DNA from 3 places in the Enterococcus sp. AZ196 genome. Region 2 is predicted to be linked to each of the others. Evidence: riboswitches for the same ligand, from Rfam matches in the RefSeq annotation. Region 2 holds a riboswitch; each other region holds the start of a gene.
The links. Region 2 has a riboswitch for magnesium ahead of mgtA (magnesium-translocating P-type ATPase). Riboswitches for the same ligand answer to the same signal wherever they lie in the genome.
Positions count from the first base shown of each region.

Region 1 (7,863 bases), 790 kb from region 2:
ACATCTATCAGCTTTCACCAAAGACCGCTCGATTCAAGCAGCACAGCTGAAAAAGATTTTTGATGTGATGGAAAGTGAATACAAAAGAGGGAATTATGTACTGGTCGCAGGAGATTACAATCATGATGTTCTAGGAAATAGTCCTGAAGTCTTTGACACAAGTAAGAAACGGGAAACTTGGACTCACCCGTTTCCCAAAGAGCAGCTGCCAGCTGGCTTCCAATTACCAAACGGCAAGCTTGCAGAAGAGAAAATCCCATCGGCACGCGCATTGAATGAACCCTATAAAAAGGGGCAAACGTATACGACCTTGATTGATGGATTTCTTGTTTCAGATAATATCACTGTCAAGGACATCCATGTAAAAGATATGCAGTTTAAATACTCCGATCATAATCCTGTATATTTGGATTTCACTTTGAAGAAATAATAGAAGGCAAGAGCTTTTGATTTGAAGGCTCCTGTCTTTCTTTTTGTGCTGCTAACTAATGACAAATTGCATTTCCTATGTCCTCTTGTTAAAATGAATGAACTAATTGAAAAAGGACGGTTATCAATGTGGAATTTTGTCTTCAATATACGCACGATTGCTAAACTTCAAACAAGAAAACTGCTATAGATGAAACATTGTTTGAAGTAATCATAAGAATTTGTTTCATCGCCTGGCTTTAAGAGCAAAATAGTTGGCTCTTTATTTGCTGTGGCTAAAAACATTTCTGTGTAGGATAAAATTGGAGGAAAATATTATGTTGACGATTAGGCAAATAAATCAAAAAAATAAACGTGACCTTGACGCTCTGCTGGCGATTTGGGAATCTTCAGTAGCTGCGACTCATACCTTTTTAACGACAGAAGATATTGAAGCACTAAAACCTGAAGTAAAAAAAGGGCTATTAATGATTGATCAGCTTTACGGTTATTATGAGCAGCAGCTTGTGGGCTTTATTGGCGTCAAAAATGAAAAAGTTGAGATGCTCTTTGTCGATGCCAAGAATCGAGGACAAGGGATAGGAAAAAAATTGCTTCAGTATGCAATTGATCTATTGAATATAAAATATGTAGATGTAAACGAACAAAATGAACAAGGATTCGGCTTTTATCAACACATGGGCTTCCAAGTAATGGACCGATCTGAGCTAGATGATCAAGGAAATGCTTTTCCGATTCTCCATTTAAAATTGAGGAGTCAGTCAATGCGATTTGAAGAAATCATTTCAAACAAAAAAGAATTTTTAGACCTGCTTCTCTTAGCTGATGAGCAAGAAGACATGATTAATCGTTACCTTGACAATGGACGAATGTTTGTACTATACGACGTTGACCTAAAATGTGAAGCCGTCGTGACTGAACTAAATGATACAGAATGTGAATTAAAAAATATTGCGACTATGCCAGACCAACAAGGCCAGGGCTACGGCAAGGCGCTAATCCAGTTTCTGTTCAAAGAGTTTTTAGGGCGCTATCAAACAATGTATGTGGGGACCGGTGATGTTCCCAGTATATTGAACTTCTATAAAAACTGCGGTTTTCGGGAATCTCATCGTATTAAAAACTTCTTCATCGATAATTACCATGAACCGATTATTGATCAAGGTGTTCAGCTAATAGATATGGTTTATTTACGAGCCGACACTGAAGAATAGCACAAACGCCCCTGACTTTTCAGGGGCGTTTACTGCTACATTACAGCAATTCTTGATAGCGTTGAATATACATTTTCTTCACTAACGTTACCAATAGTAGATAAGCAAAAATCGTAACAACCAGCCATAACCAATATTGATTTGGTAAAATTCCTAACCCTAAGTTTTGCCCAAATCTTGTAAATGGTAAGAGGGTTCCGATGACAATTCCTAGAGTTGTGATCACCGTCATGATGAAGGACCCTCTGCTTTGGATAAATGGAATTTGCGGTGTTCTCAATGCATGCAAAACCAGTGTTTGTGACCAAAGCGACTCAACAAACCAACCAGCGTGGAAAATAGCAATAAAGGCGGCTTGCTGTGAAGCAGATAAAGAATGATAATCTCCACCAACTACGGCTGGACAAATGATGAAGTACATCAACAGATAAGTGGTAATATCAAAAACGGAACTTGTTGGACCTAGCCAAATCATAAATTTGCCAATACTAGAGGCCGTCCATTTTTTTGGTTTTTCTAAATATTCTTTATCCATTCGATCCCACGGAATTGAAATACACGAAATATCATAAATCAGATTTAAAAACAGAATTTGCAATGGCAGCATTGGTAAAAATGGTAAGAACGAACTAGCAACTAACACTGAAAACATATTGCCAAAATTCGAACTCGCAGTTGCCTTAATGTATTTCATAATGTTGCCAAAAGTCTCTCTCCCAGAAAGAATCCCCTGCTCCAAAATCATCAGATCCTTCTCTAATAGAATCACATCCGCTGACTCTTTAGCGATATCAACTGCTGTATCGACCGATATTCCCACATCAGCAGCCTTCATCGCCGGAGCATCATTAATCCCATCTCCGAGGAAACCTACAGTGTGCCCATTTTCTCTAAGCAAGCTCGTGATTTTTTGTTTTTGCTGCGGATTCAATTTCACAAAAATATTATACTTTTCTGCGATGGTCATTAATTCTTCATCCGTTAAATGGATCAAATCTTCTCCATGAACGATTGCTTCTGCTCCCAGACCTACTTGCTTACAAACAGATTTCGTCACTAATGCATTATCACCTGTTAAGACTTTTACTCCCACACCATTCGCCTTCAACGCTTTCAACGCCTGTTTCGTTGTTTCTTTTGGCGGATCTAAAAATGCAAGATAACCAATTAACACCATTTCAGATTCGTCCGCAATTGAAAATTCACCGACCACACTTGGATTTGTTTTTTGAGCAACACCGATCACACGCAAACCATCCTCATTCAGCTCATGAACTTTTCTTAAAACCTGTTGTCTTACTTCGTTGGTTAGTTCCGTAACCTCACCTTTAAAATCAACGAAGGAGGAAATTTCAAGCATCTCTTCGATCGCACCCTTGGTAATCATTTGTGTCTTACCATAATGATCTTCGACAACAACACTCATTCTGCGACGTTGAAAGTCAAACGGAATTTCATCTACTTTTTTGTAGCGAATATTACTCGTATCTAATTCCTGTTCTGTTGATTCAATAATAGCCACATCAATAAGATTTTTCAGTCCTGTTTGATAATAACTGTTAAGGTATGCATGTTTCAGCACTCGATGGTCTTCTTCTCCCTCGCAATCCAAATGATATTCCAAAATGATCTTGTCTTGTGTTAATGTCCCTGTTTTATCGGTACATAATACGTCAATCGCCCCAAAATTTTGGATCGCATTTAGATTTTTTATAATGGTGCCATTTTTAGCCATTCCGGTAGCACCCTTGACGAGATTCGTCGTAACGATCATCGGCAGCATTTCCGGCGTTAATCCCACAGCGACAGATAAACCGAATAGGAAAGCCTCCATCCAATCTCCTTTGGTAAATCCGTTGATCACGATAACAGTCGGTGCCATCAATGCCATAAATTTGATAAATAAAAACGATGTTTTGCGAATCCCTAATTCAAAGCTTGTTTGAACCGGAGTATCAGATAAAGATTTCGCAACATCACCAAACAAGGTATTCCCCCCAACGGCAACTACGACCCCTTCAGCACTACCGCTGATTACATTGCTTCCCATAAACACTAAATTATCATAACTTGTCTCAGATTCTTTCTTTCCATTCAACTTGTCAGCACTTTTCTCAACTGGATAGCTCTCGCCTGTCAGGGCTGACTGTGAAATAAATAGATCTTTTGCAGAAATCAAACGAATATCAGCTGGAATCATATCTCCAGCAGAAAGTTTAACGACATCTCCACAAACAATTTCTTCCATAGGGATTTCCTTATACTGATTATCTCTGCGTACCGTTGCCGTTACCTTTACGAGTGATTTTAATTTTTCAGCCGCTTTGTTTGAACGTACTGACTGAACCAATGTCATTGTACCGCTGACGAATACCATGACTAATATTATCCCGCTGCCGAAGAAGTCTTTTTCCCCTGGCTCGGGCAAGATTCCTTCTGTGATAAAAGAAATGATTCCTAATCCTATTAGCACCAAAGTAAATGGTGTGATAAATGCTTTTAAAGCTTCTACAAAAAAAGGCGTGGATTTTTTGTATGGTATTTTGTTCTCTCCAAATGTTTCTTTAGCTTCTGCGACTTGCTCCGTTGTTAGTCCAAGCGCTGATGTTTTAAAGGTTTCATAAATACCGTTTGCTGTCTGTTTAGCAAATAGATTGTAATTTGTCTTTGTTACTTTCGTTTGCTTCATGTTCTTCTCCTTCTTCCCGAAAAAAATCTGCCATAATCCTATTCCAATAAATAGGTATAGAATGATATCTTTTATTGTATTCATGGCTTTCTCCCTTATTAAACGGGTTTATGAAGAAAATTGGGCGTTAAAAACAAATAGATAATAGTATCTTCTTGCTTCTTTTTTTCTGACATAAACCCGTGATTATTGAACTACTGTCATCCATTTGTTCTCATCTCCCTTTCTTTAATTTTCTCTAGTGGTGATCGGATATCTTTTTTGTAAATACGCATGATTAATTGACCTTCCTGATAGTCATCTGATATTGACCGATAGTGCAGCTTTTCATAAAATCTCCAGGCCTGCTGTCTTCCTGTAAGAAATACAAAACAAAAACCAAAATTTCTTGCGACCTGTTCTGCGTAAATAAGTAAATTCTTACCTAATCCTGCTCCTTGATAACGAGAATCTATTGCTACTTGTTTGATCTGCACACATTTTGCAGATATCGGATGCAACAATAAGGTTCCTACTACATGAGCCTCCTGCTTAATAATCAAATGAATATCCTTTCTCTCTTCTTGCGGTGCCTTCAATAAAAATGCCTTTCCAGAACTTGCCTTCAACTCCTTATTTCTTAAGGTTAACGCCTCACAATACAATGAGCTGTTCCACTTGGTTAAGGTGAACACTGTTTTACCATAATAAACTCCTCCCTTTTTTATGTTTTGAAAATAGCAATGATCGTTACGCAAAAAAAAGACTTTTCGCTCAAAAACTCAGCGAAAAGCCTTACCAAAAATTCATCCTAAAGAGACAAAGTCATATAGTCGATCTAATCGTTGAGTTTTGGCACTATACAACGTAAAGACAAACATCTTAGCTACCTTAAGAAAAGCCTTGTATTCGACAGTTCCTGTTCTACCCATTGGCGTCTCTCGACATTTTTGGGCAGTAGCCTATGTTTGTATAGGAGCCTCACCTAACAAATCATATTTTATTTTCGAACACAATATAACAAGTTATCAAGCTTCTGTCAAACAGTTTTTTTTAGTATCCTTCCCGTTTGTTTATCAATCATTAAAAACACACCTAAATAGACCTTGGTATATCAGTCTTTTTCATTATAAAAAATAATTATCGAATTTTGAAATTTTTTATTGAAATAAATAGAAAAATATACAATAACACTTCTTTTTTTATGAAGAAATAGAAAAAGTAGAGCCGCGGCGACCGCGACCCTACTTACTCGTAATTTGTCTTTTTTATTAACCAAGTCGAATCTTTTTGATGATTTCTTCGGCTGTTGCAAGGTTCATCCGTTCAGCATTTCTTAATTGTCTAGAAACCTGTGGGATTTCACTAGTGGTCGCACCTGCTGTAATTGCCAATGACCGACTTTGCATCGCCATGTGACCTTTTTGAATCCCATCTGTCACTAAAGCACGAACTGCAGCAAAATTTTGCGCTAACCCAACAGCTACGATAATTTCAGCCAATTCAGCCGCTGATGAGACCTCTAATAACTTCACGCTTAGCTGTGCCTTTGGTAAGACTTTTGTTGCGCCTCCAACAATGCCGACTTTCATTGGCAAAGTCAGCTTTCCAATGAGTTTCTCTCCTTGGATGCTCCACTGTGTCATACCTTCATACCGTCCATTTCGAGCAGCATAAGCATGACAAGCAGCTGCTACCGCACGCGTGTCATTTCCTGTCGCTAAAACAACCGCATCAATTCCATTCATAATCCCTTTATTATGAGTAGCTGCCCGATAAGGATCAATCTTACTGTAATCACTAGCCGCTACGATTTTTTCAGCCAGTTCTTGCGAGAGTTCCTCGACAGAGAGCTCACAGCTTGCCTCAACCAAAGATTGTGTCGCATAGTTACTTAAGATACTAAATAAAATATCCGCATCTGGAATTAATTCTTTTACTTCTTGTGCAACAGCTTCCAACATCGTATTCAAGATATTGGCACCCATCGCATCTTTAGTGTCTACTTCTAAATCGATAGAAAGATAGCCCTCTTCGAAAGTACGAATGTCGAGTGACTGCATTCCGCCACCCCGCTGATAGATCGAAGGATAGCTTTTCTCAGCCGCGGTAAAAAGAGCCTGCTCATGTTCAATAAGAACCTTTTTTACTACTTCAAAATCTGTGACATTTCTCAAAACGATTTGACCTATCATATTTTGATTGATCACATGTGTGTGTATTCCACCAGACTTCGCGATAATTTTTGCTGCATTACTAGCGGCGGCAATTACTGAAGGCTCTTCTGTAACCATTGGAATAGTCTTTTCTTTTCCGTTAATAATGAAATTCTGTGCCACGCCAAGAGGAATTGCACACTCACTAATTTGATTTTCAATCAAATTATCCGCAATTTTTTCCGATAATACAGTCTCGGTTTGCAATTGAGCCGCTTCTTTAGCTGACAGTTTTTTTTCTTTGACCAGCTTAGCTAGACGTTCAGCTTGGGTCATTTGATAGAACTTTTTTTTTGCGGTCTCTTGATCCTCCGCTTTCGTTATCATCAAGGCTAGTCCCAATCCGCCTCCGATACAAAGACTTGCGACTCCTCGCTGCTTATCTTCTTGGAACAGCTCCGAAATAAGCGTTGCTACTATACGAGTTCCGCTGGCGCCAATAGGGTGTCCCAATGCGATTGCACCGCCATAAGTATTGACCTTTTCATCTGGCAGCTTCAATTCCTTTTGAACAGCTACAGACGCCGCTGCAAAAGCTTCATTGATCTGAAAAACATCGACCTCATCGATTGTTCTATTTACCTTATTTAATAATTTATTAATAGCTGACACAGGAGCCATCCCCATAATACTTGGGTCAATCCCAACTTCGCTATAGCCATTAATAACAGCCAGATAGTCTAACCCATTTTCAATGGCATACGATTTCGCTGCCAAAACCACCGCCGCTGCCCCATCATTTAGCGGTGAAGCATTAGCCGCTGTTACCACACCATCTTCTTTAAAGGCTGGTTTAAGTGATCCGATTTTTTCTAGGGTTGAGTCAAAACGAATGCCTTCATCTTCCCATAAAGTACTACCATCTTTTAAAGCAACAGGTATAATCTCTGATTCAAACTTACCTTCTTTGCTAGCTTTTGCTGCTTTCATTTGTGAGTCATAGGCATATTGATCCTGCATCTCGCGAGTAATTTGATATTCTTGAGCGACTTTTTCTGCCGTCAGTCCCATATGCTTCCCGCTGAAAGCATCAGTCAAGCCATCATAAATCATACTTGATTTTGGCTCCTGCCATTCTTGTGCAGCATAGTCGAAATGAGTGACTTTTGGTGCTTGAGACATATTTTCTGTTCCACCTGCAACAACGACCTGAGCCTCACCTAATAAAATCTGCTGCATGGCAAAGATGATTGATTTCATTCCTGAACCGCAGACTTCATTGATAGTTGTTGCTGGTACATTAAAGGGAACGCCAGCTTTTACTGCTGACTGACGTGCCACATTTTGACCATTTCCTGCCTGTAAAACATTTCCCATAAATACTTGTTCAACTTGA
Region 1 is NZ_JBIPAM010000001.1:1,336,206-1,344,068, forward strand. It holds gene IGI67_RS06530 (endonuclease/exonuclease/phosphatase family protein) at 1-430, shown strand, start outside; gene IGI67_RS06535 (GNAT family N-acetyltransferase) at 747-1,643, shown strand; gene mgtA (magnesium-translocating P-type ATPase) at 1,684-4,332, opposite strand; gene IGI67_RS06545 (GNAT family N-acetyltransferase) at 4,533-4,976, opposite strand; M-box (ykoK) riboswitch at 5,142-5,311, opposite strand; gene IGI67_RS06550 (hydroxymethylglutaryl-CoA reductase, degradative) at 5,583-7,863, opposite strand, start outside.
Region 1: linked by a shared signal. The riboswitch ahead of IGI67_RS06545 (GNAT family N-acetyltransferase) and the one ahead of mgtA (magnesium-translocating P-type ATPase) in region 2 are both predicted to bind magnesium.

Region 2 (7,863 bases):
TGCCATGGTGTCACACTTTCCTCTCTTAGGTTAATTAAGTCTTGTTATCAGTGCAACAGCAAGTCAATCTGTATTATTGCTATTGCCCCTTCTTCTCTAAATTAGCATTTTTATATTCAATTGACAACAAACTTGCTCACCAATTCTGAACGAAATAAAGCGTTTCACTTTTTTCACTTGTGAAAACACTCGCAGCACAAGCCTTGTAAGCGATTTTTACTAGTCAAATTGAGAAGAATAATTATCTTCAAAATTAGCAATCTTTCAATTATTTCGCCTAATTTATGACAAAATCAAGAAAAAAGATTCGTTGTGCAACTGTTCAATCTAAAAAATTGTTACGGCTTTTCACAAAAAAAGAAACAGAATGGCAACACAGGCCATTCTGTTATAGTTCAGATCCATTCCTTTGCTATTTTTATATATAACACTTTCCCTAATTGCGTTGCCAACATATAGGAAACGACAATCCCAACATACCAGAACCAATAAGTGTTTGGTAGATGAACAAACTCAAATTGTTCCGCAAGTGGGGTCAGAACGACTAAAGCACCTGCTGCTACGGCTAACAGTAAGCTGATAAAAACCTGTGGTGCTGGTCTACTTTGAAAGAAAGGAACTTTCTTTGTTCGAACCATTAAAACAACTAGAGCTTGTGTCGTCAAGCCAATCATAAACCAGCCCGTTTGGAATAGGCTCTGTGCTCCAACAGTATTAGCACCGAAGACAAACCACATTACTAAGAACGTCACAATATCAAAAATGGAACTGATTGGTCCGATGCATACGGTAAATTTAAGTAGACCTTTTGTTTCCCATTTAGTAGGTACTTGTAATTCTTCATCGTCTACATTGTCCCATGGAATCGTCAACTGGGCGATATCATAGATTAAATTTTGTAAAAGCAACTGAAGCGACAGCATCGGTAGAAATGGCAAAAAGGCACTAGCAACCAAAATCGAGAACACATTTCCAAAATTGGAGCTGATAGTGATTTTGATATATTTCATCATGTTACTAAATACACGGCGACCTTCAATTACCCCGTTCTCCAAAACGCTCAAGCTTTTTTCCAATAAGATAATCGAACTGGCATCTTTTGTGATATCTGCTGCAGTATCTACTGATATTCCCACGTCTGCTTTGCGTAGAGCTGGCGCATCATTGATTCCATCTCCCATGAAACCTACCGTATGTCCTTTGATTTGCAGAGATTCAATGATTCGAGATTTCTGCATAGGATTCAACTTTGCAAATAAATTGATTTTTTCAGCTGTTTGATACAGCTCGTCATCAGTCATTCTATCTATTTGATTCCCTAAAACATAATCGTCTGCAGGGATTCCTACATCTTGGCAAACCTTTTGAGCGACAATAGCATTGTCACCCGTTAAAACTTTCACTGATACACCATGTTGCTGCAGCGATTTAATCGCTGGTTTAGCCGAAGCTTTCGCAGGATCGAGAAATCCCATGAAGCCAATCAATGTCATATCTTTTTCATCCTCAGTCGAATATATCGCTTCATCATGGGCATCACGACGAACAGCTACAGTAATAACTCGCATCCCTTGCCGATTCATTTTTTCATTGACTGTTTGCAATTGTTGACGGATTTCTGGTGTTAGCTCTAAAATTTCTCCATCAATTTCAACGTATTTGCAAATTGCTGCCATCTCTTCGACGGCCCCTTTTGTAATCATCAATTGATGCTCATCGGTTTTCATTACGACAGTCAGACGACGCCGAGAAAAATCAAACGGGATTTCATCAATTTTTTGAACCGTTTGAAAAGGTAATCTGCGATCTTGTTCTTCGAAATAATTAATTACGGCAATATCCATCAGATTTTTCCAACCAGTTTGATATGACGAGTTCATGAAAGCCAAATCTAGGACCTGTTCATTTTCGTGCCCTAACGGATCTAGATGTTGTACTAACACAACTCGATCCTCCGTGATTGTCCCGGTCTTATCTGTACACAAAACATCCATACTGCCTAAATTCTGGATCGAAGCCAGCTCTTTTACGATGACTTTATGTTTTGAAAGAGTCAAAGCTCCTTTAGCTAAATTAGAACTCACGATCATCGGCAGCATTTCAGGGGTCAATCCAACCGCTACTGCAATAGCAAAGAAAAAGGCGCTACTCCAATCCCCTTTCGTCAAACCGTTAATCAAAAATACAAGTGGAAACAATACCATTACCATTCTTAACAATAATTTACTGACTTTGGCCAAACCAATATCAAAGGACGTTTTTCCACGCTTCGATGTCGCATTTTTCGCGATATCACCAAAAAAAGTTTGCTGTCCTGTCTTTAATATAATTGCTTTTCCCTGACCACTTAATACATCCGTTCCCATAAATACGAGGTTAGTTAAGTCCAATGCCGTCATATCTTCGGTCAGCTTTACCTCTTTCGCAAGATACTTTTCGACAGGCATCGATTCTCCCGTTAGCGATGATTGGTTGACAAAAAGGTCCTTCGTCCAAATCAAAACCGCATCTGCCGGAATCATATCGCCAGTCGCTAACGTCAAAATGTCACCAGGCACGACCTCATCCATCGGAATTTCCTTTGTTTCTCCATTACGAGTGATCGCTGATGTATTTTCAATCATTTCTTTTAACTCAATACTGGCTTTTTGTGATCGATATTCTTGGATAAAAGTAATTAGAACACTGGCTAAAATCATGATCGTCATTACAATTGCTGCCTCAAGATCATTTGTCAACAATGAAACAATTGCTAAAAGTGCTAAAACATAGACAAATGGATCATTGAATGCTTGTAAAAACAATAGAATTCCAGGTGTTGGCTTTTGAGCAGAAACTTCATTCGGACCATACTCCTCCAAACGACTTTGTGCATCCTCTTCCGATAACCCATGCAAAGAAGTTCGCAAATTTAGGAAAAGATCGCGATCAGATAAAATCGCCAATTTTTTTAGTTCTTGATCTTTGTTGATTTTGCGAGCAAGAAGGTTTTTTTTGTTCATCATAGTTGTTCCTCCTAAAATTCAAGACAACCATCGTCGTCCCGTTATATTTATTTTTCGGTCGACTATCCTCATGATCCATCTTCCTCACATCCTCTCACTGGTTTGTTGCGGTCACTGTTGGGCTGGCTTTACGACTAGCAGCTAATCTCTCATTGAGAAAACATTTCTAAAAGATTGCGAAAAATAAATTTGATTTTCACCAGACAAATCATTTTTCTACTTGCTGAAACCAGAAAAAAAGCGCGCACTCGAAAATGAGCACGCGCGAAAATCCATTCATGTCCATCGTCGAGCTTTAGCACTATAGGGCGTAGACAAAATCTGTCAGCTACGTTATGAATCACCTTCACGATGATCCCTGTTCTACCCATTGGCGTCTCTCGACATTTTTGGGCAGCAGCCTGTGTCCATATAGGAGCCTCACCTAACAATTATTCTTATTTACATCCATACTATATGTTACTTACCTTTCAGTGTCAAACATTTACTTGAAAAATTTATTCATTTTCAGAAATTTATCAACTTCTTGATTTGGTCTATTACTAAAATAATCCGCGAATTTTTTACTCCAAATTTTTGTTTCACGAGCTTCTGCAAATTTTTCCATCGTATCATCATAATCTGCAATTAACTGATAATCATAATCTTGATATGTGTCATAATGAATGACCGCCATTTCAGGCAAGCGTGGTTTAACTCTCATTTCTACAGTAGGTTTTCCGATACTTAATCCAGCAATTGGCAACACCTGTTCAGGCAGGTTCAAAAGTTTACTGACTTCCACAATATCCTTTCTAATTGAACCAACTACTACAGAACCTAATCCTAACGCTTCTGTTGCAATCACTGCATTTTCCAAAGCCAAAGCAGCATCTGTCACAGCTGTAATCAATGGATCGGTCCCTTCGCTGATAGGATAATCTACACCATAATGTTCGGCAATCTTTTGTGTTCGTCTCAAATCCGCCACAAAAACTAGAAAAACTGAACTATGCAGCATATGAGGATTTCCAGGATTTAAAGACACGAGCTTTTCACGTATCTCACGATCTTTTATCACAATAATACTGTACATTTGTCCATTCATCCAACTCGGCGCTTGCCGACTAGCTTGCAAAATTTTTTTCAGCTCACCATCAGATAACTGATAATTTTCATCAAAATTCCGATAAGTTCGATGCTTCTTCATAACCTCTAACGCTTCCATCTAGCTCCTCCTTAGTTCCTTTGAAATAGCCTGCAGCTTTGCAAAAAAATGTTTTCGTGTTTGTTCTGTTAACCGAGTATAATTCACTCTCATTGCCATTGTATCATTACTAAACAAAAATGCGGGGGCTATCAATAATTTTTCTCTCAGAAAAATTTCCCAGTCTTTTCTAGTCAATTTTTGATGACGCCAAGTGAAATAAGCATAGATTCCTCCATCAATTTCAGATATCTGCCAATCTTCGGCAACAGTTTGTGCAGCAACATTGAATGCTGCTGCCCTTTGTTTCAATGCAAGGACTAACTCTTTTTGATTTTCTTCAAAAAGCGGATCAGTCAAAGCCGTATGGGCAATAACCTGAGGAAAAACACTAATAGAAAAATCCATCATCTGTTTAGCTTCAGACAATCGTTGAATCAAATTTCGATCTGCGACAATCCAACCAATTTTGATCGACGAACCAAAGATTTTCGATAATGATCCCAAATGAATCACTTGATGCGGAGCAAGCTCTTTCAATGAAGACGGATTTTCACTAAAATTCATTTCACTAAACACTTCATCTTCTACGATCGGCAACTGATATTTTCGGCTAAGTTCGATCAATTCATTTCTGCGTTTAGTTGACATTGTTGATCCTGTCGGATTTTGAAAAGTGGGATTAAGAATAATCAACTTGATTTTTTTCGTTAGAATTAACTGCTCAAGCTTATCAATCCGCATCCCTTCCTTATCCATTTTCACACCATAAAGTTTGATACCAGCAGTCGCAAAAATTGGTAAAGAGTATAAAAATGATGGATCTTCGATTGCTACACTATCTCCGCTTTGCAGCATAACCTGAAGTAGCAAAAACATCGCTTGTTGAGCACCAGACGTAATCAAAACTTGGTCGGACGAAATATCAATTTTTTGTTCTGCTTTGACTCGCTGACAAATCACCTGTTGCAACGGCCGATAACCTAAAGGACTTTGCTTTCGCTCCTCCAGTAATAATTCTTCCCATGTATAGGAAGGAAAACGAAAATCAGGTATCAAGTTTAGCGGTAATTCTCCAGAATAAAGATCTAGAGACTCTGATGCATTTAATAATTCTTGAACTCTCTCTAAGAAAGGTTCTTTAGGATGTGTTTCTTGCGTGAATAGACTGCGCCAGTCAACTCGAGGTATCGTACTTCTTCCCCAGTTTCCCTCATTTACGATTGTTCCGCTTCCTTGCCTTCGCAATACCCATCCGAGACTAACTAATTCATCTAAAGAATGGACCACTGTAGAACGATTCACCCTATAGTACTGAGCTAATTTCCGTTCAGCTGGCAATCTATCCCCAGGTTGTAACGTTCCATCTTGGATATAGGTAATAATTTGCTCCATGATCTGCTGATAAATTGGTGTCGTTTTTGTATCTGATAGCTCCCACATAATATCCCCTCATTTTATTATTGGATGGCTCAACGCTAACCCAATTATTTTTGTCTGTCAACCATGGCTGCAAATCATCTTTCTAAGTTCGAAAAAACTCATTCCAAAAATTGGAATGAGTTTTAAAAGTTTTCTAAAAATCTTTAAATCGTGTCTCCGTTAAAAATTGAATTCTTAACAACCACGTAATCAACTTTTTGGAGGGCTTCTAAATCATTTCCCCCGGCGTAAGAAATTGATGACTGTAAATCTTGCTGCATCTCAACTAAAGTGTCTTTTAAAGAACCTTTATAAGGAATCCAGATTTTCTTTCCTTCAACATTTTTCTTTTCGCCTTTTTGAAACTCAGAGGCACTGCCGAAGTATTCCTTATACACAACACCATCTTCTACCATCGTTTCTCCTGGCGATTCCTCATGGCCTGCAAACAAAGACCCAATCATAACCATTGTTGCACCGAAACGAATCGATTTTGCAACATCACCATGCGTGCGGATTCCACCGTCGGCAATGATTGGTTTGCGTGCAGCTTTTGCACACCAGCTTAATGCAGCTAACTGCCAGCCGCCAGTTCCAAAACCAGTTTTGATTTTTGTAATACACACTTTTCCAGGTCCAATTCCAAGTTTTGTCGCATCTGCTCCGGCATTTTCTAATTCCCGTACTGCCTCGGGAGTACCAACATTTCCCGCAATGACAAACGTATCAGGCAAGTATTTTTTGATATGCTTAATCATATTAATAACTGGGTCTGAATGTCCATGGGCGATATCGATTGTAATAAAATCAGGCTTCAAATTTTCATCTGACAATCGTTTTACAAAATCATATTCATAACCTTTTACGCCGACACTGATCGATGTGAACAAACCTCGAGACTGCATTTTCTTTATGAAAGGAATTCGTTCTTCTTCATAAAAACGATGCATAATATAGAAGTAACCATTTTCCGCCAAAAACTCTGCAATATTTTCATCAATGATTGTTTGCATATTGGCTGGTACCACTGGCATCCTGAAACTAAATTTCCCTAATCGGACAGTCGTATCACACTCTGATCGACTGTTCACAATACATTTGTTCGGAATTAACTGAATATCTTCATAATCAAATACTTTCATAATGGCCTCCAATGAATAAGATAGCTATCTCATTTTAATATGATCATTTTTCAAAAAAGTAGAAGAATGACTTTATTCTTGTCACATATGCTGTCAGGTTGAACTAGGCCGACAATTTTTTCTTTGTACTGCTCAAACTAAGAAAAATGTGACTAATAAAAAACATAGGGCACTATCGCCCTATGTAATTTACAACATATTTACTTAAAAAGCAAGCTGATTTTGAATTTTGTGGTAAAAAACACGAACATTTTCTTTTTACACTAACGCGTTCCTTAATTTTTTCGCTTGAAGACTGACTAAAAAGATAACATCTTCCATTTCCTCTTCATTCGTCACCTTCATTTCAATCTGTTGAGTATTCTTTGAAACATCTTCAAATTTTTCCTTAAATTCAGTTGACATCACTTTGACCATTGGAGTCAAATAACTCATTCCAAAATCTGGAAAGGGCGTAACTACTGAAAAATAATTCTTATGAATCTTGATGCGGCAAAGCAATCCATCATATTGCTCAATAACTAGCTGCCATCCTATTTGCTTTTGGAAAATATATTTGATTTTAGGATCATAATGTCTCATGATTTGGGCCAATAAAATTTTTAAATACTGAGAATTCGGTAATCCAGACAAGATTGTCTGCAATTCGTGTTTCTCACCATCAGCTTTGGATCGTTTCCTTTCCATGGTCCTCGCCTCTTTCAATACACTTTGAAACGAAAAATAATTCTAACTAATGCAATTGCCTGTATGAGTTAAATTCCTTTTATTTTTCTTCGAATTCATATGTTTTTTTAACGCTATTTTCATATTTAGTTTACCACTTTTAATCAAAGCTGTCATTTTTAAAATCTCGCGTATTTTGAACAAAAAAAAACGACCTCAGAGTCGTTTTTTTTTGCTTATTTTATTGCTTTTGCACCAATATCTTTTCTGTAGAAGTATCCTTCAGTAGCAGCACCCTCTAAAGCTCGGTAAACTTTTGCTTGAGCATCTTCAATCGTATCAGCCTCGGCTTCAACTAAAAGCACTCTTCCACCTGATGCTACTGTCATTCCTTGATCATCCGCTACTCCAGCATAATAGACTGTTACTTGATCATCAAAAG
Region 2 is NZ_JBIPAM010000001.1:551,064-558,926, reverse strand. It holds gene pdhA (pyruvate dehydrogenase (acetyl-transferring) E1 component subunit alpha) at 1-6, opposite strand, end outside; gene mgtA (magnesium-translocating P-type ATPase) at 396-3,002, opposite strand; M-box (ykoK) riboswitch at 3,280-3,444, opposite strand; gene IGI67_RS02655 (nitroreductase family protein) at 3,490-4,212, opposite strand; gene IGI67_RS02650 (PLP-dependent aminotransferase family protein) at 4,213-5,634, opposite strand; gene guaC (GMP reductase) at 5,778-6,755, opposite strand; gene IGI67_RS02640 (DUF3788 family protein) at 7,014-7,442, opposite strand; gene purD (phosphoribosylamine--glycine ligase) at 7,658-7,863, opposite strand, start outside.

Region 3 (7,863 bases), on a different contig from region 2:
CCTACCTTTGATCTACGCCCTCAATCAAGACAAAGGACAATTACGTCCTTATTTAGAAAAGAAAAAACAGATGACCAGCTCAGATACACAGCATGTTCAGCAGTTGGTTCATCAATTGGGCGGCGTGGCTTACGCACAACAGCTCGCTTCAGAATATACGGAACAAGCATTAAAGGATATTCAGAAATTACCGGAGAACTTTTTCGATACAAAGGAAAAGCTTGACCGTTTGACTCGACAAATCTTAACACGAAAAAGCTAAGCAAAAATCCGCCCAATGTGGGCGGATTTTTCAATTGCTATTTTTCAACTAAACCAAAGCTCATGCCTATAATCAAAATAACTAATACGATAATCGTAATCGCAACATATAGATAATCTTTTTCTTTCGCAAAAGCGAAGATTGATACCACCACTCGCAAAACAGGTGTCAGGATCAAGCAAAAAAGCCCTAGCATAATAAATGCTTCCCCATTTAAGCGCAGCAAGCCTTGAAAAATCAGGGACAAGCTGTTCGGTACCGGTCCACTGCTTGGTAAAAATATTAATAGGAGCATTCCAATTAAAATAATAGCAGCCGACACAATCACACCCACTCGTAAAATATATCCGATAGAGCGTTCGATTTTCAACATTTCTTCCTTATTTTCCACTAAATGATCACCCCGAATCCACGAAGAACCATTTGAATCCCCATAAACAATAAAATCGGAATGAAAATCATTCGAATCACGATTGGTTTTAAGCGCGTCATGATTCGGGATCCGATCGTTGCACCAACTAAAACACCCAATGCTAATGGGGCCGCGATTTCCGGTAAGATCGCTCCACTGAAAAAGTAAACCATCGCAGAAGCCGCCGCAGTCACTCCCATCATCAAATTACTAGTCGCACTTGAAGGCTTCAATGGCATTTTCATGATGGTATCCATCGCTGTTACCTTGAATACTCCGCTGCCGATTCCTAATAACCCCGACGCAATCCCCGCACCAAACATCATGGCGAAACCGCCTGGCACCTTTTCAACCTGATAATCGATCTGCTTATCCAGCACCTTATCGTAATAGGACCCGTTTAATTTCAATTTTTCAGCAAATGAGTCTCCTGTTGACTCTTTGATTTTTTTATCCGTTTTGCCGCGCAGCTTTTGAATCATATTGATGACTGAAAACAGTAAAAAGCCTCCGAATAAAATAAATAGAAAGCCTGTCGGCACAACTCCAGAAAGCAATGCACCAACGATTGCTCCGATCGTGGTCGCGATTTCTAAAAACATCGCGACTCGCAGATTCAGCATATCATCTTTCAAATAAGCGATCGTTGCTCCTGAACTCGTTGCGATCACACAAACAATGCTGGCAGCGATCGCATATTGGATGTCTAATCCCATTACCAACGTCAAAAAAGGCGTCAAAATGATTCCGCCGCCGATCCCTAAAATCGACCCTAATATTCCGGCCAGCACACCGACCACTAGTAATAATCCTATCTGACTAAGCATAATTTCCCGCCTTTCTGCTGTTATTATAGCGCAACATTCTTTCAAAGCAGAAAATTTAGCGTCCTTATTAAGAAATCCAATAATTATTTTTCATAAAATGGATGGTTTTCGCCAGCTATTCTTTCTCCTCTATATTCAATTGTTTATGCAGCAATTCTTTCACACGATCCACTTCCTCCTGCGGGATTCTTTGATAAGAAATCCCTTCTTCGCCAGTAAAGCCATCTCCGGTGAAGCCCTCACCCTGAACCTGCTGACTATCGATTTTTGTCAAACAAGAATGGTAGCCGGTCATGATTTTCTGCATTTGCTCGAATGTTAGATCCGTCCTTCCATTTTCTCCGATACCGTCCAAAATCTTCTGATAGCTGAAAAGACTTTTCATCGAAAGCATTTTTTTGATTAGCAATTCCATCACTTCTCTTTGCCTTCCCTGTCGGCCATAATCCCCTTTAGGATCTTCGTAGCGCATGCGGGAATATTGCAGCGCCTCCCAGCCATTCAAATGCTGTTTGCCTTTTGGATAGTCGATGCCTTCTGCGGAAAAAGCAAAATCATTATTTACAGTCACACCGCCGACTGCATCCACTAATGTCTGCAGACCGTCCATATTCACTGAAACATAATGATGGATCGGAATATCTAAAAACTGTTCAACCGTCTTCATGATCATCTCTGGACCTCCGATCGAATGAGCATGGTTGATCTTATCCTCATAGTCCGCCCCAACGATCTCAACAAATGAATCACGAGGAATACTTACCAAGGTGGTTTCTTTTGTTTGATTGTTCAATGTCGCTACCATGATCGTATTCGCTCGAAAATCTGTCTTTCTTTTAGCGTCATTCGCAATTCCCAAAATCAAAATACTCATCGGCTCAGATGCGTTCGGAGTCTTCCGTTTTCCTGTTCGCTCTACGGGAGAATACATCGAGTCCGCCATTTTTTGTGAACTATGATAAAACTTTACTGCAAAAACACTTAAGCCCGAAACAAGCACGACTAAAGCGGCAAGAACACCTAATATCCCCTTCTGCCATGATAAAACACGTGATTTTCTGATTCTCTTGCCTTTCGTCTGAGCTGGCAGCAAATATGGGTAAAATAATGCGGCAGTTCCAAAGGTCAGTCCAGCTCCAAGAAGTAAACCAGTGATAACGTCACTAAAATAGTGAACACCTAAATAAATTCTGCCGCCTGCAACCGCGATCAGCAGAAATAAAAGAACAAGCTTGAGAAGCAACGGCGGTTTTTTCTTGCTGAAAAAATAGAGCAAAAGGACTGAACAAATAAAGGTCGCTATGAGCAGCGAATGTCCACTAGGAAAACTGTAAGAAGTACGGGAGATATATTGGATTTGATCCGGTCGGGAGCGCTGGATCAGCTGCTTCAGTAAATAGCCTGCAGCACTTGCAAAAACCAAGTTCCCCAAAGCCCAAAATGCCAGCCCCTTATCATTTCTCCGCAGCAAAAGGACAGCAAGAGTAATGAAAATGGCGAGCATCGGAGCAATGGTGGCCAACTTAGCTATTGCTCCTACAAAAAGCGTTGCGTAGTAAATGTTTGGCAATCGATATTGAATGAATAGATGATCCAAGTGGTGTAGCCATTGCGCATTTGCTGTAATGGCAGTGGTAAATAAAAGGACTGCAAGCAATGCGCCTATACTTTTTATAAACAATTTTTTTCGCATAATGATTATTGATTCTCCGTTCTTTTTTCAGCTAACGACCTATTTTTCACTAAATCCCAACATAATCCCTAAGCCAATGCCTAGTACGATCAAGGAGGTCCCACCTTGGCTTAGTATCGGTAAGGGAATTCCGGTCAGCGGTAAAATACCAATCGCCGCACCAATGTTTTCAAAAATTTGAAACAGCAGACTAAACACAAACGCTGCTGCAATATAGAGATTCGCTTTATTATTTGTGTTTATTGCCGCAGACAGGACTTGGTAAAACAAATAGAAGTACAGAAAAATCACCAAGGTTCCGCCGATAAACCCAAAGCTCTCACCAATTACGGTAAAGATCATGTCCGATTCACGGACAGGCACATATACGGAAGCTTGCTCTGCCTCTCGCCCAAATAATCCGCCAGATCCAATCGCGTAGAGACTCTGTACCTGCTGATACGCAATAGAATCCCGATATTGAAACGGATCGGCCCAGGCGCGTACCCGATCCAATTGATAGGTTTTAAAGTGCAGCCAATAGAGCAGCCTATTCCCCCATTGACTAAATACTAAAACCAATAATGTGTTCCCTAGAGCGGCCCCCGCACCTGTAATAGCAGCAAGTATCTTCCAATGCACTCCAGAAATAACAAACAGCGCACCTAAAATAGCAATGAAAACCAAACTCGTTCCAAAATCCCGCTGCATGAACATCAACAAGAATGTCGGCAAACTATACAAGGCAATCTTGCCTAAATAATGCAGGTCGCTTTTCATGGTCCGCTGCTGGCAGTTCCGCTCATTGATCAGTGTTAGACGAACCATAAAAAGTATAAAGCTCAACTTCATAAGCTCTGATGGCTGAAAGGAAAAACCGCCAATTCGCAGCCAACGCTTTGTATTCGTTACGGTGTACATCGCGGGATCATAAAACCAATACAAAAGGAGCATTATCCCTAATGATAAAATGTAAAAAACAGGCGCGTATCGTAATAGATGCGCCGTTTTGATCCTGCTGACTACCCCCATCGCCAGCAGTGAAAGCAGGCAGAAAATAATCTGCCTGACTACTACCTTTTTCACCTCTGCTCCGTCTAAATCAGCGGCCATCGCCTGCACACCAACGCTGATCAAATAGAATAAAAAGATCGGCAAAAACAAAGAGTAATTAAATTCGTTGCTCAAACGTTTCATCATTTGTTCGGACCTCCGAAGAAAATTTTAGACAAATACCTAGAGCCGCTGAGAGGATCAGATAGCTGGTTCCTCCATAACTGATAAATGGCAGCGGCACGCCTGTCATGGGAATCAGTCCTAAAATACTGGCAATATTAATACTTGTTTGAATCAGTAATAGTGTTCCAACACCAAAATAAATCAAGCTGATCTGCTGGCTCGTTTCCTTTGCTGCTAGTACAAATAAACGAAGAGCGATCAAAAAAAGCAGCGCTAATACAATTAAGCCGACCACCACACCTAGTTCTTCGACTAAAATCGAATAGACAAAATCCGTTTCTGCAACTGGCAGGTAGCCTTTTTTCGTAATACTGTTCCCTAAACCTCGGCCAAAGAAACCGCCGTTATAAAGAGCATAATAAGAATTGCTCATTTGAAAGCCTTTTCCGTAGGGGTCGAGAAAAGGATCTCTCACTAGCCGAACGCGATCATAGGTATGGGCAAATAATTCCGGCAAAAGATGATGACTGCCCAGCAAAAGAATGACTCCTCCTATCAGTGCAATCCCTGCGATAAGCGTCAAAAAAATGATAAGTGAAAGCTGATAAGGCAATTGAGCAGTCGTGATGATCACTAAAGCAATCCCCCAAATAATAATCGCACCTGTCACTTTTGGCTGAAGCAGGATCAACAAACCGCTGAGTAAAACCAGTCCGCTGGGAACCAGTAGTTCGCGCCTCGTTCGTTTCACTCGGAAAAAATAGGCCAAATAAAGAATCAACGCGACATTCGTTACTTCAGAAGGCTGAAACTGGATGCCCAATAAGGAAACCCATCTTTGTGCGCCATTGATACTGACTCCGCTGATCTTTACCAGCAGCAGACTCACCAATCCTAGCGCCAATAAGCTTTTTGCCAATCCACCCTTCACTAAAACAGCGCATTTCACATGATAAATAATTGCAATCAGCAGCCAGCTCAGACCCATGAAAATGGCCTGTTTACTAAATAGCGTTAGCGGATTTTCTCCTTCGGCCATCAACCGATAAGAACTAGCGCTGAAAACAATTAAAAGACCGATTAGACTTGCTCCCAAATAAGGCAGCAGCAACAGCCAATCGATCTTTTTTCTTTTCATCATATCTCTCTCCCCTTCATCAAGTAATTGTTTGAGACGAGAGAGTCCACAGCAAATAACCTAAAAAAGAGACACCAATCGTTAGCAAAAAAACTAACAAGTTGGGTGTCTCACACAATCAATCTCATCGTCTGAGTTTTAGCACTAAACAACGTAAAGAATTACTCTTAGCTATTTTATGAAAAGCCTTAATCCGACAATTCCTATTTTACACATTGGCGTCTTTCGACGTTTCTGCGCAATAGCCTATGTTTGTTTAGGAGCCTCACCTAACAAGTTTACTTATATTTATTTTCACAAAGAATACTACGTTTTTTGTCAGCAAATAGCAAAAATTTCTATAGAAAACCCAAATTTCTTTAACTTTGCTTATGAAATCCTTTACTAAAAATTTACTAGGAATAACAAACCTTTTATGATATTTACATTAAGTAAAAAAATAGTATTTACTTTTTTACTATTCATTTCTGCTAAATTCTTTGCTTAGATAATTTTTTCGGAAAATACTAGGCCTTTTTCGTCAATAAAATGAATTGTTCAAATAACGAAAATCATCGCATAAAACTTGAACAGTTTATTTATAAAAATTGCTTTATTATTTATTCATTACTAATTACTTACAAAGGAGTTATATTTGTGAAAAAGGCTTTATATTTATCCGCAATCAGTTCTATCATTTTGGGCTCTGTTGTCGGTATTCCTCTCAAAGGGAGTGCTGAAACAAATACATATGACAGCGATTCAACTATTTCAACCAGCTCTGAACCCATTCCCTCTGCTAGTTCAGTAAACAGTATCCATTCAACATCAAGTGAAGCGGAAGCAGCCCCGTCAACCAGCACGTCGGCTTCAAGTGAAAGTACAACGGTTATTCCGTCAGCTGAAACAAGTTCAACAACGAACACAGTCGAAGCACGCGCTGCCAGCTTAGACACTTGGATGCCTGATCCAGTCCTGCAGCAAATCGTCGCAAAAGCTATTGGGAAAACAAAAGATACATTGACCCAAGAAGATATGCCGAAGCTGACCAGCCTCTTCATCCAAAATACCGACACTGCCTTAGCTAGCTTAAAAGGGTTAGAGCTGGCAGGTAATTTGGAATATTTCTACATGAATTCCAATAATCAAATCAGTGATTTTTCCGTGTTAGCCAGCTTGCCAAAATTGAAGCAGGTCTACCTGATGGGAACAAATGTCACCGATCAAAATGTTCCAATTTTCGGGCCGGTACTTACTCAATTAAATCTTTCTGGGAGCAGCGTGACCAATAACGTTTATGACAAAATCACTAAAATGACGAATTTGGAATCCTTAACCTTCGAATCCAATATGAACATTACCACTATTGAGCCTGTAATTGCTTTGACAAAACTAAAGGAATTGCGTGTCCAATTTTGCGGTATCACTGATTTTAAACCGATCAATCAAATGCCTGCACTGACACAGCTGGCTGCATACGGTCAGAATACTGGCCGAGGCGATGCTGCAACGCCGATCAATGCTGATCAATTGAATTACGATGCAGACAAACAGACGATCTACATTCCGTTTTCAATCATGCCAAACCGCATGACGAACTTCGATGGCTATGTACCGCCGTTCACTACTTCAAATAGTGCTAGTCAAACATATTTTGATTTCAATGGTGGACAGCTGGACAGCAGCCGCTTAGCTATAACAGACGAAGGGGTTACTGTTTCCGGTGTTACACAAGAAGAGTTTGATCAATTACAAACGTTTAAGTACAATGCCCGTTTGAATAATCCTGCTGGAACATACAATCAACCGGAAAGATTTACTTTTTACGCTATCTCAGCTGGAACCTATTTGCACCAATTCACTGTTCAACACACCACTCTTTCACCGGGGCTGATAATTAAATATGTAGATGAAAGCGGCGATCGAATTCGTGAAAATCAAACGATTACAGGAAATGTTGGAGAGTCTTATGATACGACCACGGAAAACTATCAGTTGACGATTCCTGGCTACTCCCTGGATCAAGATCAATTGCCTTCCAATGCAACTGGCGAATTAACTGCTGATCCACAAACGGTCACTTACGTTTATAAACGAAATTCAGCTATTTTAAATGCGCATGATTCCACGATTTACGTTGGCGATGCGTGGAAATTCGAGGACAACTTCGACGGCGGAACCGATCCTTATGGGCAGCCGATCACGATCAATGATGTTCAAACCGAAGGAAGCGTTGATAATACCAAAGTCGGGAAATATAAAATCACTTATACGTATAACCGTGTTCCTAATAGAAGCTGGACAGGCGATCATGCTGAAGCGACCGCTACAGTCACCGTGATCGATCCTGAAAAAGAAGCAAAACCTGTAACAATCAAGTACCTTGATCCAAAG
Region 3 is NZ_JBIPAM010000002.1:967,339-975,201, reverse strand. It holds gene IGI67_RS22290 (polyprenyl synthetase family protein) at 1-262, shown strand, start outside; gene IGI67_RS22285 (DUF1634 domain-containing protein) at 300-653, opposite strand; gene IGI67_RS22280 (sulfite exporter TauE/SafE family protein) at 653-1,501, opposite strand; gene IGI67_RS22275 (phosphatase PAP2/LCP family protein) at 1,617-3,194, opposite strand; gene IGI67_RS22270 (FtsW/RodA/SpoVE family cell cycle protein) at 3,234-4,370, opposite strand; gene IGI67_RS22265 (FtsW/RodA/SpoVE family cell cycle protein) at 4,345-5,493, opposite strand; M-box (ykoK) riboswitch at 5,607-5,774, opposite strand; gene IGI67_RS22260 (MucBP domain-containing protein) at 6,127-7,863, shown strand, end outside.
Region 3: linked by a shared signal. The riboswitch ahead of IGI67_RS22265 (FtsW/RodA/SpoVE family cell cycle protein) and the one ahead of mgtA (magnesium-translocating P-type ATPase) in region 2 are both predicted to bind magnesium.